3 regions of the Paenisporosarcina sp. TG-14 genome follow, and region 3 is predicted to be linked to each of the others. Evidence: predicted binding sites of a transcription regulator. Region 3 holds the regulator's gene; each other region holds the start of a gene.

What was found. Region 3 encodes CtsR, which represses protease genes until heat stress. Its sites were predicted from a motif close to ATGGTCAATAAAGGTCAAACA; they were not measured.
Region 1: a site for CtsR is predicted at 2,385-2,405, ahead of C406_RS19680 (ATP-dependent Clp protease ATP-binding subunit). Genes of this name have one in related genera too.
Region 2: a site for CtsR is predicted at 2,614-2,634, ahead of clpP (ATP-dependent Clp endopeptidase proteolytic subunit ClpP). Genes of this name have one in related genera too.

The regions. Positions count from the first base shown of each region.
Region 1 covers NZ_AMGD01000061.1:26,591-31,285, reverse strand. The annotation lists gene C406_RS0115530 (DUF2929 family protein) at 1-165, shown strand, start outside; gene C406_RS19680 (ATP-dependent Clp protease ATP-binding subunit) at 250-2,367, opposite strand; gene C406_RS0115520 (metal-sulfur cluster assembly factor) at 2,670-2,978, opposite strand; gene C406_RS0115515 (prolyl oligopeptidase family serine peptidase) at 3,027-3,800, opposite strand; gene C406_RS0115510 (Cof-type HAD-IIB family hydrolase) at 3,940-4,695, shown strand, end outside.
Region 2 covers NZ_AMGD01000007.1:47,506-52,200, forward strand. The annotation lists gene rpoN (RNA polymerase factor sigma-54) at 1-150, opposite strand, end outside; gene C406_RS0103305 (TPM domain-containing protein) at 484-1,245, opposite strand; gene C406_RS0103310 (LemA family protein) at 1,245-1,823, opposite strand; gene clpP (ATP-dependent Clp endopeptidase proteolytic subunit ClpP) at 1,933-2,526, opposite strand; tRNA gene C406_RS0103320 (tRNA-Arg) at 2,697-2,768, shown strand; gene C406_RS0103325 (HPr family phosphocarrier protein) at 2,818-3,075, opposite strand; gene whiA (DNA-binding protein WhiA) at 3,161-4,105, opposite strand; gene C406_RS0103335 (gluconeogenesis factor YvcK family protein) at 4,133-4,695, opposite strand, start outside.
Region 3 covers NZ_AMGD01000040.1:85,931-90,625, reverse strand. The annotation lists gene C406_RS0112610 (ATP-dependent Clp protease ATP-binding subunit) at 1-572, opposite strand, end outside; gene C406_RS0112605 (protein arginine kinase) at 562-1,662, opposite strand; gene C406_RS0112600 (UvrB/UvrC motif-containing protein) at 1,652-2,194, opposite strand; gene C406_RS0112595 (CtsR family transcriptional regulator) at 2,206-2,676, opposite strand; gene C406_RS0112585 (hypothetical protein) at 3,228-3,464, shown strand; gene C406_RS0112580 (nuclease-related domain-containing protein) at 3,660-4,625, opposite strand.

The DNA of each region.
Region 1 (4,695 bases), on a different contig from region 3:
TGGTCTTTTTTACTTATTACAATGCTGAATTATGTAGTTAGTTCAGTTGCAAATGTACCTTTTGATTTTCTATTAGGCGTATATATTTCGCTTGCAGTTACCGTAATCATTTACATCATTGCTGCGATTATTCCAAACGACCCTGTGGTTACAGAAGATCATTAATACCCAACAGTGCCAATCTAGACCGGTGCTGTATCCATTTAAAAAAGGTTTCATCTGAAGTAATTACTTCAGATGAAACCTTTTTTATTTCAAATTAACTTCTACTGCACCATTTAATACGGTGACATCAACCATACTTCCAGGTTTTAATTCCCCACCAAGTAACGCTTTTGCTAGAGCTGTCTCGACATGTCGTTGAATAAAACGACGCAAAGGCCGTGCTCCAAATGCTGCATCTGTTCCTTCAGCTACTACCCAATCAATTAATTGTTGTGAAAACATTATGTTGACTTCCTGCTCTTTTAGTCGCTTCGCCAACTGAGCTAAATACTTCTCGGTTATAGAAGTAAAATGTGATCCTTTTAATGAATGAAATAACACGATTTCATCCATCCGATTTAATAATTCTGGTTTAAAATGTGATCGAAGGGCTGACATCACTAATGATTCTGCTTGGTCTCCACCTTCTAGTAAATACTGAGAACCAATATTTGATGTCAAAATGACAACGGTATTAGAGAAATTGACCACTCTTCCTTGACTATCTGTTATGCGTCCATCGTCTAAAAGTTGGAGCAAAATATTTGCGACATCTGGATGAGCTTTTTCAATTTCATCAAGCAAGACCACTGAATATGGATTGCGTCGAACCATCTCTGTCAGTTGGCCACCTTCTTCATACCCAATGTAACCAGGAGGTGCTCCTATAAGACGTGATACACTGTGTTTTTCCATATATTCAGACATGTCAATACGAATGAAATGATCTTCTGAATCAAATAAATTTGCGGCTAATGCTTTCGCAAGTTCTGTTTTCCCTACACCTGTTGGTCCAAGGAATAAGAATGAGCCAATTGGTTTTGATGGATCTTTAATTCCTGCTCGCGCACGCCAAACTGCTTCTGTTACAAACTGCACTGCTTGATCTTGACCAACTACGCGTTCTTGTAGCGTTTCTTTAAGTCTAAGAAGTTTGTCTCGCTCTCCTTCAACAAGTTTCGTCACCGGAATTCCGGTCCAACGGGAAACGATAGATGCGATTTCTTCAGAAGTCACTTCTTCACGAAGCAATCGATTGTCTGAAGACTCTTCAAGAGCTATTTCGAGAGCAGCTATCTCTTTTTCAAGTTTCGGCATTTTACCATGACGAAGTTCTGCCGCTTTATTTAAATCATAACTATTTTCTGCACTTTCTAAATCGCGACGATGAATGTCCAGGAGCTCCCGCTTCTTTTGGATGAATTGCAATGACTCTTTTTCAGTCGTCCATTGATTGCGCATCTTCTCTGTTGAAGATTTTAAAGAATCTAGTTCATGACGTAAATTTGCTAGGCGCTGTTTACTTGCTTGATCTTTTTCTTTCATTAGCGCTTGTTCTTCAATCTCTAGTTGCATCATTCGACGTGTCACTTCATCGAGTTCTTGCGGCATGGAATCAATTTCAGTACGAATCATTGCACAGGCTTCATCGACTAAATCGATCGCTTTGTCTGGTAAAAATCTCTCAGTTAAATAACGGTTCGATAACTGAGCTGCTGCCACTATCGCACGGTCATGAATACGAACGGCATGGTGTAATTCAAAGCGTTCTTTTAAGCCTCTCAATATGGATACCGTATCTTCAACTGTTGGTTCTCGAACTAACACTTGTTGAAAACGACGTTCCAGTGCTTTATCCTTTTCAATATACAACCGATATTCATCAAGCGTGGTTGCTCCGATACAGTGTAATTCACCTCGAGCTAACATAGGCTTTAACATATTACCCGCATCCATAGCCCCTTCTGTTTTTCCTGCACCTACAATTGTATGAATTTCATCAATGAATAGAATGATGCGGCCTTCTGCTTCTTTTACCTCTTTTAACACAGCTTGTAAACGCTCTTCAAATTCTCCTCGATATTTTGCTCCTGCAATTAAAGAACTCATATCTAGCTCATAAATATCACGCTCTTTTAATCCTTCAGGCACATCTTTGCGCACAATGCGCTGTGCTAAACCTTCCACAATTGCTGTTTTACCAACTCCAGGCTCTCCTATTAAGACTGGGTTATTCTTTGTTTTTCTCGAAAGAATACGAATCACATGACGAATTTCTTGATCTCGGCCAATAACAGGGTCCATCTTGCCATTTCTAGCTTGCTCCACTAAGTTACGTCCATATAATTCAAGCGGTCTTTTTTGTTCTTGTTGTTGTTGCATATACATTACACTCCTTTTGTTTGACCTATTTTGACCTTTGAATTAATTATACATTTATTGGAGAGAAACTGTAAAGAAAATTGCTTTTCATTGAGTTAATTTGCTTCAAGTTTGTTTTATTCCGCTACAACTAGGTTTTAATCGGATTCGTGACTGATTTAATCTGCTACAAATGAATTTTTATCGGCTTCACGAGCTTTTTATTCGGCTTCAACGCCACTTTAATCGGATTCACCCATTTACTACCAAAAAAAGCCCCACTTACTGTGAAACTAACAGTAAGTGGAGCCTTTAAAAATTATTTATCTTACACCGAGTGCCATTTTTGCGTAGCGGGACATATTGTCTTTCGACCATGCTGGTGTCCATACTATCTTGACATCGACTTCTTTTACTTCCGGTAAATCATATAAAGATGTTTTGACCATATCGACAATCATTGGTCCCATTGGGCAACCAAGTGAAGTTAATGTCATTGTTACTACTGCAAAGCCGTCTTCTGTTATATCTACATCATAGACAAGGCCGAGGTTTACAATATCAATACCAAGCTCTGGATCGATAACAGTTTCTAGTGCACCCATCATACTATCGCGCATATCTTGATCCATGTTCATACCCCTTTCTAACTATTCTATATCCATCATAACAAATACAGCTTATAGAGACAAATAGTGTGCAACGAAATCCGTCGCTGCAAGCATACCTTTTCTTGAAACGGCATGACTCGCTGTTTTATCAGTCATAAACTGAAAACGTCGTGGATCATGATCATACAATTTCTTTTGCGAGTTATAGAAATTAAATGTCGGTTCATACTGAACAACATTGTCTGCCTTACCATGCCAGAAGAATACTGGACGACCATCTAATGCATCCGGATTTAACGTGATGTCGAATACACTTAATGTTTCTAACATTTTCTTCCTTTCAGCATCTGTAATTGGCAATTTAAAGCCGCGCGCCTCATATTGAGACATTTGAGCCTTTGCTAAATGTACATAACTCGGGGATCCCATCATAACTGCGGTTGTGTCAATCCAAGGATAAACCTTTAAACAGCCTAATGTGACAATACCACCCATTGACGTTCCAGCGAGTCCAATTTTCGTGTCATTATCAATCAAGTTTCGTTCAACTAGTTCACCCCGTAAAAGATTCACTTCTTCAATAGATGTTAAAGTGATCTCCCAAAAGCGTAAAGACAACTCTACTTCATCTAGTGATTCTTGTCGTTCGCCATGTAAGTGCGCATCGGGCAATAAAACACGTAACCCTTTCTCCGCTAATTGATAGGCATAATGTAAATTATGTTCCTTTGCACTTGTGAAACCATGAAGAAAAATCACGACTGGAACTTGTTTTTCTATTTCTGATTCTCTATATACGTGTAATAGTGGAATATTCCCCCACCGTTCATTTACTACTTTCATCTTACCCACTTCCTCTACGTCTATTACTTGTTATCGTAGCAAAGTAATTGATAAAGTTCAAAAATCAGGATGGATATTTTTGACTAAGAGATGGTTGTGACGATACAATTTACTTATAGAAGGAAAGGAGTCATTTTATATGCAACCTCATTTAATTGTTTTAGATTTAGATGGTACCTTATTAACTGATGAGAAAGTCATTTCAGAAAAGACTTTAAATACGTTATTTAAAGCGCGAGAACAAGGTCATGAAATTATGATTGCTACAGGAAGACCCTACCGTGCTAGTGAAGTTTACTACCATCAATTAAAATTGCAAACACCAATTGTTAATTTTAATGGAGCATTTGTGCATCATCCAACTGACAACACATTTACCTCCATTCACGAACCCATTAAACTCGAAGTAGTGAAAGAAGTCATTGATGCTGTTCACGATTATAAATTCTATAACATTGTGGCAGAAGTCATGGATGATGTATATTTACACTACCATGACGAGAAATTACTCGATGTATTTAGCTTTGGAAAACCCCATGTGACAACTGGAGATATTCGTAATTATTTAAAGACTGACCCAACTAGTTTACTTATTCATGCTGAGGAACATGAAGTTCCTGCGATTCGAAAGCATTTGCATGATGTACATGCTGAAGTAATTGATCATAGACGATGGGGTGCACCTTGGCATGTAATTGAAATTGTGCGAAGTGGACTTAATAAAGCGGTTGGACTTTCACAGGTTTCGAAATACTTTAATATTCCACAACAACGAATTATTGCGTTTGGTGATGAAGATAATGATTTAGAAATGATTAAATACGCTGGAACGGGTGTTGCGATGGGAAATGCCATTTCGCCACTTAAAAATATTGCTAATGAAATTACAGGCACA
Region 2 (4,695 bases), on a different contig from region 3:
TTTTAACCAAGGGTTCTCTTGTTGTTTATCTCTTAGAAAACTATCCAACTCATAAGTAGAAAAATTCAGGATTTCGAGTGATTGTCGCAACGATTGTGTCATTGCTAATTTTTGTGTTTGAAATTGTCTTTGACTTAGGCGTTGTTCCATACTAAACCACTCCTTTATTTTATTATACGAGAGACTGTTATAAAGAAAAGAGTGAACGACACTATTATTAACTTAATAGCGCAATTAATGACCATAAAGATAGGACAATTTTTTGTGCAATCCAAAGATTTCTAAATAAAAATAGAGCATTGAACAAAATTCACTTCTACTGAGAGGAAACTTTCGTTTCTAAAAATGGAAATTTTGACTTCACATTAATCGAATTAACGAGAGTTCACATCAAAGAAATTTTTAGCATGTTAGTCTCCATATATATACTTTTCTTATATTTTTAAAAAGCGAGTGGCTAGGTAGCCACTCGCTCCAATACACCTAAAATTTTCGTCCTGCCCCTCCACCGCCAGAAGATCCGCCGCCCCCACCACGGAAACCACCACCGCCGATTCCTCCTCCAAATGAACCTGGTCCCATCATCGGAAATCCTCCACGTCTTCCACGAGATCCAGTTCCCATGCCACCGCCTCCACGATTTTTAAAAATCGTGTATAGCACTAGTACAATTATGATGACAATGATAAACGATAGAGAACTACCGCCTTCATCAGCCTTAGCAGTTTCGACCGCTTCTCCATCCCAACCAAATTCGATTGCTATTTCTTGGTAAAAGACTTTCATTGTATTTAGAATCGCTTGATCTTCTTGATTATTCTTCATGTAAGGGACTGTATACTCATCTAAAATTCGTCCTACTTTTCCATCTGGTAAAGCCCCTTCTAGACCATAGCCGACTTCCACCCACAATTCCCTTGTATCCATGTCAATGACTAGCAAGACACCGTTATTTTTCTCTGCATCACCTAATTGATATTCACGAAATGCTTGGTTCGCAAAACTTTGAATGTCTGCACCATCTAGTGAATTGACTGTTAATACAGCGATTTGGGCACTAGTTGCATCATCTAAGCGAGCTGCTATTTTATTAAGCTCTGCTTTTTGTTCAGCATTTAGCAGTCCGGCAAAGTCTTGTGTATAAATGTCACCAACGGCTTTTGGGATTGTTGCAGCCTGAATCATTGGCGCATACGTCAACAGAAAAAATAGCGCCGTCCCTACGAAGAGCGCAGCTTTTTTCATCAATCGTCAGCTCCTCCGAAATCAATTTTTGGTGCATCTTGTGCCGCTGCATCTGCTTTAAAGTATTCTTTTTCATCAAATCCAAAAATTCCAGCTAGCATGATTCCTGGGAAACGTTTTACTTTGCGGTTAAAATCAGCTACTACATTATTATAATCTTGGCGTGCTACTGATAAACGATTTTCTGTCCCTGCTAGTTCATCCATTAATTGTCGGAAATTAACATCAGACTTAAGATCGGGATAATTTTCTACAACCACTAATAATCTGCTTAATGCACCTGATAATTCATCATTCGCTGTTGCTTGATCTTCAGGAGAACCAGCTCCAGCTAAACGAGCACGAGCTTCAGTTACACTATCAATCACTTCTTTTTCTTGATCCGCAAATCCTTTTACGCTTTCTACTAAATTTGGAATCAAATCAAGTCGCCTTTGTAATTGATTTTCTACTTGAGCGTATGCTTGATCCACATTTTCTTCACCATTTACAAATCCGTTATAACTAGGAATTAACATAAGAGCTAATACGACAATCAAAAGTACTACAATCATAATTGGACCTAAAGTCTTTTTCATATTTTTCACCTCTTGGTTAGTTTAGTAAAGTATCTACCTTATTATGAGAAATTAAAACTTAATTAAAAAAAGCTACAATGACTTTAAAAGTCACTGTAGCTTAATTATATTATTTTTTTAATTCACTACGAGAAATTATATGATCAACTAAGCCATATTCTTTCGCACGTTCAGCTGTCATAAAGTTATCACGTTCTGTGTCTTTTGCAATTACTTCAATCGTTTGACCTGTACGCTCAGCCAAAATTCCGTTTAACTTGTCACGTAAAAATAAAATACGTTTTGCAGCAATGTCAATTTCCGTTGCTTGCCCTTGAGCTCCACCTAGTGGTTGGTGAATCATGACTTCAGCATTTGGTAACGAATAACGTTTGCCTTTGGTTCCAGCTGCTAGTAAGAAAGCACCCATTGATGCAGCCATTCCGATACAGATTGTTTGTACATCTGGTCTAATAAATTGCATTGTGTCAAAAATCGCCATACCCGCTGTGATACTACCACCTGGGCTGTTAATGTAAATTGAAATGTCTTTTTCTGGATCATCTGCTTCTAGGAAAAGTAATTGGGCAACAATAGAGTTTGCAACATTGTCATCAATACCACTTCCTAGCATAATTACTCGGTCTTTAAGTAAACGTGAGTAAATGTCATAAGCACGTTCTCCACGGCTTGTTTGTTCAATTACTGTAGGAATTAAGTTCATCGAAATTGCCTCCTTTAAACATAAATTAATTTTCTTACATACTGAGTCTCTTAAGCTGTTCTCAGTTGTTACCTTATCATATACAAGTTGGTCAAGAAAGGTCAATTATTATGCACAGAAAAGGACAGTTGAATTTTGTTTCTTAACTTTGTATAATAGTAGAGTCGCCTGCCCTCGTGGTGCAACGGATAGCACATGAGCCTCCGAAGCTTAAAATGTGAGTTCGATTCTCGCCGAGGGCGTCATTTAAGTTAGAGAAAAAAACCTACGATTTTAATCGAAGGTTTTTTTCTATTCTTCTTTTTGAATCATTGCAGTTAATCCAGCTACCGCTAGTTGCTCATCAGATCCTTCAGCACTGATTGTTACTGAAGTTCCTTTACTAATTGCTAAGCTCATAATACCCATAATACTTTTTGCATTCACTTTTTTCTCACCTTTTTGTAAATACACATCTGCTTGAAAACGATTTGCTTCTTGCACAAAAAGAGCAGCCTGTCGTGCCTGCAATCCAGATTTCAATGCTACTTGTACTTGTTTTTCCGCCATTCGTTCATGCCTCCCTAAACTCTTTTTGTTCATGTATGGTGTATATGTTAGACTATTCAGACTATATCCACAACTATCGATTGCATTAAGAAAAAGCCGCACCACCGCGAAGTCCATCAGCTATTTCATCAAGTTTACGCAACCGATGATTAATACCTGATTTACTAATGGTTCCTGTAGAAACCATCTCTCCAAGCTCCTTTAATGTCACATCTTGATATTCGACACGCAAACGAGCAATTTCCCTTAGTTTCTCTGGTAGTTGATCTATACCAATTGCGTTATCTATATACCGTATATTTTCCACTTGGCGAATTGCTGCTCCAATGGTTTTGTTTAAATTTGCAGTTTCACAGTTTACAAGTCGATTCACACTATTTCTCAAATCACGGATAATTCGTACGTCTTCAAATTTCAACAGCGCGTGATGTGCCCCAGTAATACTAAAGAAATCCGAGATTTTCTCCGCTTCTTTCAAATATGTTACAAATCCTTTTTTACGTTCGATTGTTTTAGCATTTAGTTTGAAACCATTCATTAAGTCTACGAGTGCTTCACTATGGTCTTTATATACTGAATATACTTCTAAATGATAAGCAGATGTTTCAGGATTATTGACTGATCCACCAGCTAAAAATGCACCTCGCAAATAGGCACGCTTACAACAATTCTTTTTAACCAGTTCAGCAGAAATCGTGTGATTAATCTGAAAATCTTCTGAGATAATTTTTAAATCTTCTAGTAATGCTTTTGAGCCATCGCGCACTCGACATATATACACATTATTCTTCTTTAATCGCATCTTTTTACGTACCAATAATTCTACACGGTAGGGATACAACTCTTTCATTAAGGTATATAAGCGCCTTGCAATTGCAGCATTTTCAGTTTGAACGTCTAAACTTAAACTACGATTAGCAAATGAAAGCGCACCATTCATGCGAATTAGTGCAGATAACTCTGCTTTCGCACAACAAGGTATTATGTCAGCTTGCGTCAGTTCTTTTTTAGTTTCAGATGCAAACGACATAAGTGTTCCCCCTTTCGAGCGAAAGAGTTAGAAAAGTGATTGCTTAATGGCATTTTCTCTATCTTCCGCGTATTGGACTAGCCATTCAGCAACTTTGGTTGCTTCATGTCTTATGGCTCCATCCTGAATGGTCGCTATATCTTTTTTGACCACTGTTATTCCTAATTCATTTAATAGGGATTCATCATAACTAACCGGCTTGGCTAATTCTTGTTCGTATACTTTTTGTATGGACAACGGCACTTGATCTGTATTTAGCAAAATCGTTTGTATAAAAGGTTCTCCCATATGTAAGGTAAGCGCGCGAACATGATCTGCCGCCGTGTAATCAAGAGTTTCTCCAGCTTGTGTCATTAAATTACAAATGTATATGTTGGGAGCTTTTGATTGAAGAATAGCTTTTTTAATACCCTGTACTAATAAATTAGGTAAAATACTAGTATATAAACTTCCTGGACCAATTACGAGTAAATCAGCTTTCCGAATGGCTTTAATAGTATCTGCAAGCGGTTCCACATCTGTTGGCGTTAAAAATACACGAAGAATTCGTTGGTTGTAAGTAGGGATTTTTGATTCCCCCGTTACAATTG
Region 3 (4,695 bases):
GTGATTTCTTTGCTTCGTCCAATGACTGGATCCAAGCTACCTTCACGTGCAATTTGAGTTAAATCACGTGCCAAGCTATCAAGCGTTGGTGTATTCGCTGCAGGATTGGCCCCACCACTTGCTTGAACATGGTCGTTACTTCCTAACAGTTGCAATACTTGTTGACGTGCTTTGTTTAAGCTAACTCCTGAATTGTTTAGGACACGAGCTGCCACACCTTCACCTTCGCGAATTAATGCTAACAACAAATGCTCTGTGCCGATGTATGAATGTCCCAGTTTACGTGATTCGTCTACTGATAATTCAATAACTTTCTTAGCACGCGGTGTGTAGTGAACGATTGGACCTACGTCCCCAGTTCCCATTCCCACAAGCTCTTCAATGTTTTCTTCAATCATTTTAGTGCTTACTTCGATTGCTTCCATTGCTTTTGCAGCAATCCCGCCACCTTCACGGATTAAACCTAATAATATATGTTCAGTTCCAATGGACTCGTGTTTCATACGGATGGCTTCTTCTTGAGCTAATTGGAGCACTTTTTGTGCGCGTTGTGTAAATCGATTAAACATCATGAATTTCCTCTCCTTCATCGTCTATATTATTATTTACTTGCAACCGTTCTCTAAACAACTTTGCTCGAAATATATCACGTTCTTCAAGTTGCAAGGGAACCCCTGCATACTTTTGCAAAAAACCTGGTTGCATAAACATCATGCATTCATTCAAAATTGCAACTTTGACTCCTTTAATCAAGCCAAGATCAATGCCAAGACGCACATCAGATAAACAACGTCCTGCTTCTTCTGTCGTTAAAAGTCGTGCATACGTTAACACGCCAAGTGACCGGTACAAGCGATCTTCCAATACATTCGGTCTGGTATGTATTAAAGCCGCCCTTGCTTCACGTTCTTTTTTAATTATTTGTTCAGTAACACTTTGCAGATCAGTTAAAATATCTTCCTCTGATTTCCCAAGTGTCGTTTGGTTGGACATTTGATATATATTACCAAGAGCTTCGCTACCTTCTCCGTATATCCCACGCACGACCATACCTAGTCGTGTAATAGCTGTTACAATGCGATTCATTTGATTGGTCATCGTCAGCGCTGGTAAATGCATCATGACTGATGCACGTAGGCCAGTTCCCGTATTTGTTGGGCAACTCGTTAAATAGCCAAACTCTTCATCAAATGCATACGGCAATTGTTTTTCAAGGATGTCATCAATTTTATCCGCTTGACGCCATGCTTCGTGAAACTGTAGTCCTGGGTATATACATTGTATGCGAATATGATCTTCTTCATTGATCATTACACTCACTGATTCATCATTTGATAATAAAACGGAACCCACTATTTCCGAATTAGCAAGCTTAGGGCTAATTAAATGCTTTTCCACCAAAACTTGTCGGTTCAGCGTAGATACCTCTTTTATATCTATATACGAAAAGGTCGACTCAAGTTCCGCTTCTGCATCAAGTAAAACCGAAGAAATTGCTTGATCTACTTGTAACGCTTCATTTTCTGTAAAAGAAAGTGGAAAACGGAACCCCGTTAAATTTCGAGCGAGTCGGATTCGCGTACTCATTACAATATCTGAATGCTCGCCCTCCCCAGCCATCCAACTCGTCGCGGAGTTATTTAGAAAACGTTCAATTGTCATCGCGGTTTTCACCTCCGCTTTGTAGCTGTTCCTCTAAAGCACGTGCTTCGTCTCGAAGTAGTGCGGCCTCTTCAAAATTTTCAATCTCTATTGCCGTTCGCATCAATGTGCGCACAGACTCAATTTGCCTTTTTAATTTAAGGGTTTGACCAAATGTACTTGGCGCTTTCCCAACATGTTTGACGTTTCCATTATGCAATTTCTTAAAAACTTCTGGCAATTGTTCGTGAAAACTCTCATAACAATGTGCACAACCAAACTTCCCTTGTTTTAAAAACTGCCGGAAAGTCCATTCACACGAACTACAGCTAGTTGCTTCAGTTTGCTGCTTTTGCTGTAGCTGTTGGTTTTCTGGAATACCGAACCAATTTGATAATAATTGATGTAGTGAAAGTGGATCTTGTAAATCTAAGTGAAACGGATGGAAATCCTGTGCACATACATCACAATAATGACGTTGCACTTGTTCCCCATTAAGTATCTGCGTGACGGTTACTTTCGTCGGTCGCTGTTTACAATTTTCACATATCATCTGCGCTAGCCTCACTTTAACTGTTCATACTTGAGTGTTAAGAGCATCGCTTGCATGATGCGCGAACGCACTTCATCACGATGCGGCAAAGGTAATTTGAGCGTTGTCCGATCAAGCGCGGCGAGTATCATCTTCGCTTCACGCCTGGTCACTACATCCTCATCGATTAAACGGAACACAATGTCTTCCGTCATTGTTTGAGACGCTCCAAGCTCTAAACTCACTAAAATTGTTTCAATTAACTCCGCTTTCGTGTGTGCACGTACGCGAACAATCCGAATATAGCCTCCGCCCCCCCGCTTACTTTCAACAAGGTAGCCTCGGTCTGCAGTAAAACGTGTGTTAATTACATAATTTATTTGCGAAGGCACGCATTGAAATTGTTCAGCAATTTCGCTTCGTTTAATCTCAATATGCCCCTTACCATCTAATTCGATAACTTTCTTTAAATATCCTTCAATAATATCCGAAATATTCCGCATACAATCACCTCCTAAAAGATTAGATCTGAGTGCGAGTCACGATTAATACCTACAGCCAACTTAAGAAAACCCTGACTTTGACTATCTTTGACTTTATTATATAAGGGGGGATAAGAGTGTGCAATTTATATGCTTTTCCAAGTGAAAATGTTTGAAATGATCCTAGTTAATAAGGGGATTTCTATAAAACTTAAAAAACCATATGAATTCTTCACTAACAGAAAAAAGCCATGGAGTGATTAGCGACCATTTAGGTTCGTTTTGTTTCCGCTACGCTCCTGTTGAAAGAAGAAATCACCAAGGAGTGTTTCATCAGCAAGTCGACTTGGCTAGTGAGGCGGTTTTTGATGGTCTCTTTCGATGGTGAAATATTTATCGGCCACTTTGGGGTGTTTATCGGCCAAACTAGGGGTTTTATCGGCCAAAATTGACGATTTATCGGTCAATGACGTCTCATGGCCTAGTTAACTTGGTATAACAACTTCTGATAAAGTGAGCGTTTCGTTATGTAACCTTATCCCACAGTAAACAGCCATGGAGCGATTAGCGGAATGGTAACCATTCAAGGGTTTCCACTCTGTTTCGCAGAAGAATTAAATGGTTTTGGTTCCGCTACGCTCCTATTGAAAGAAGAAATCGCCAAAGAGTGTTTCACCAGCAAGTCGACTTGGTTAGTGAGACGGTTTTTGATGGTCTCTTTCGATGGTGAAAAGTTTATCGGCCAAACTAGGGGGTTTATCGACCATATTCGAGATTTATCGGCCAATTATGTCTCGCCGCCTAGTTAACTTGTTGAAACAATTCCTGATAAATTAAAGATTTTGTTACGAAATCGTCTCCCTCAGAAAACAGCCATGTAACGATTAGCGAAATGGGAACCATTTAGTTTTCCACGCTGTTTTGCAGAAGGATTGAATAGTTTTGGTTCCGCTACGCTCCCGTTGAAAGAAGAAATCGCCTAGTTTTTTTTATTAGGTAGTTAACTAAATGGGATGAGTTTTATGGATTAGCCACTTTCTGTTTTTATTACCCCCTATTCTTTCTGAATTACTTGCTCTTAACATTCTTTTCGTTGTGGTTTCCGAATTCATCCCTGTAAATTTCATCCATTCGCTGGTCGTTAGTTCCTCACTAAAAAGAATGCTATATTCTTGAAGTGTTGTTAAATGTGATTTTTCACTTTTATATTGGCATATAGAACAACGCCAATATTTGTTTTTATAATTCAGTTTCGTCATGACACAATCGGGACATAGGACCCCCATTGTAAGATCAGAAAAAACCGTAGTTGGGATATGGGAAGGTTTATTGGGTGTGAGCACTGGCTCGTTGAGAACAAAAAGTTGATGTGCTTTGCGATGATCAAATTGGGGGGAGTGTTGATCCGCATATGATTGATGTAACTTTTCTAATGCTCGATATAATCCTGATACATGTATAGCTACACTATTGGGAAATGGCTTTTCTAATATGGAGGAAGGGTTTGAAAAAACAATTATGCCATGAACTGGTATTGACATAGAATGCCGCTTTAATAAAGTTTTGACGAATCTCTCGCTACGTCGCAGCTGATTTTCTGGATCACCCATACTTTCAAGCGGGTCATTTTCCTTGCGTCGAGTTAATTGATGCGTTTCCTCATCGTATGATAATAGGCCAGGAATATTTTTCACTTCAATAATTAAAATGAATTTTGAATAGATAACTAGTGAATCAATTTGACAATAAGATGATTCGTTCCCTACTAATAAATTTTTCATTACGATGTACGAATCGAAAAACTTGCCTTCACTCAACTCACGATCAACCCGGAGTTCACCAGCATATCCTCCACCTTCTTTTCTTAACATTTTCTGAACAGTGGTCCAGAATGGATGGACTTTTGACAACCGTCTATCAAGCGCTTCATAGAATAAATATTTGTCCGATTTATTTCTATTATTGTTCAAACGAAACCTCCACTAAGTGACATATTTTCACTTTAATAGACTCGCTCACTTTAATCAAGAATATTCTGTT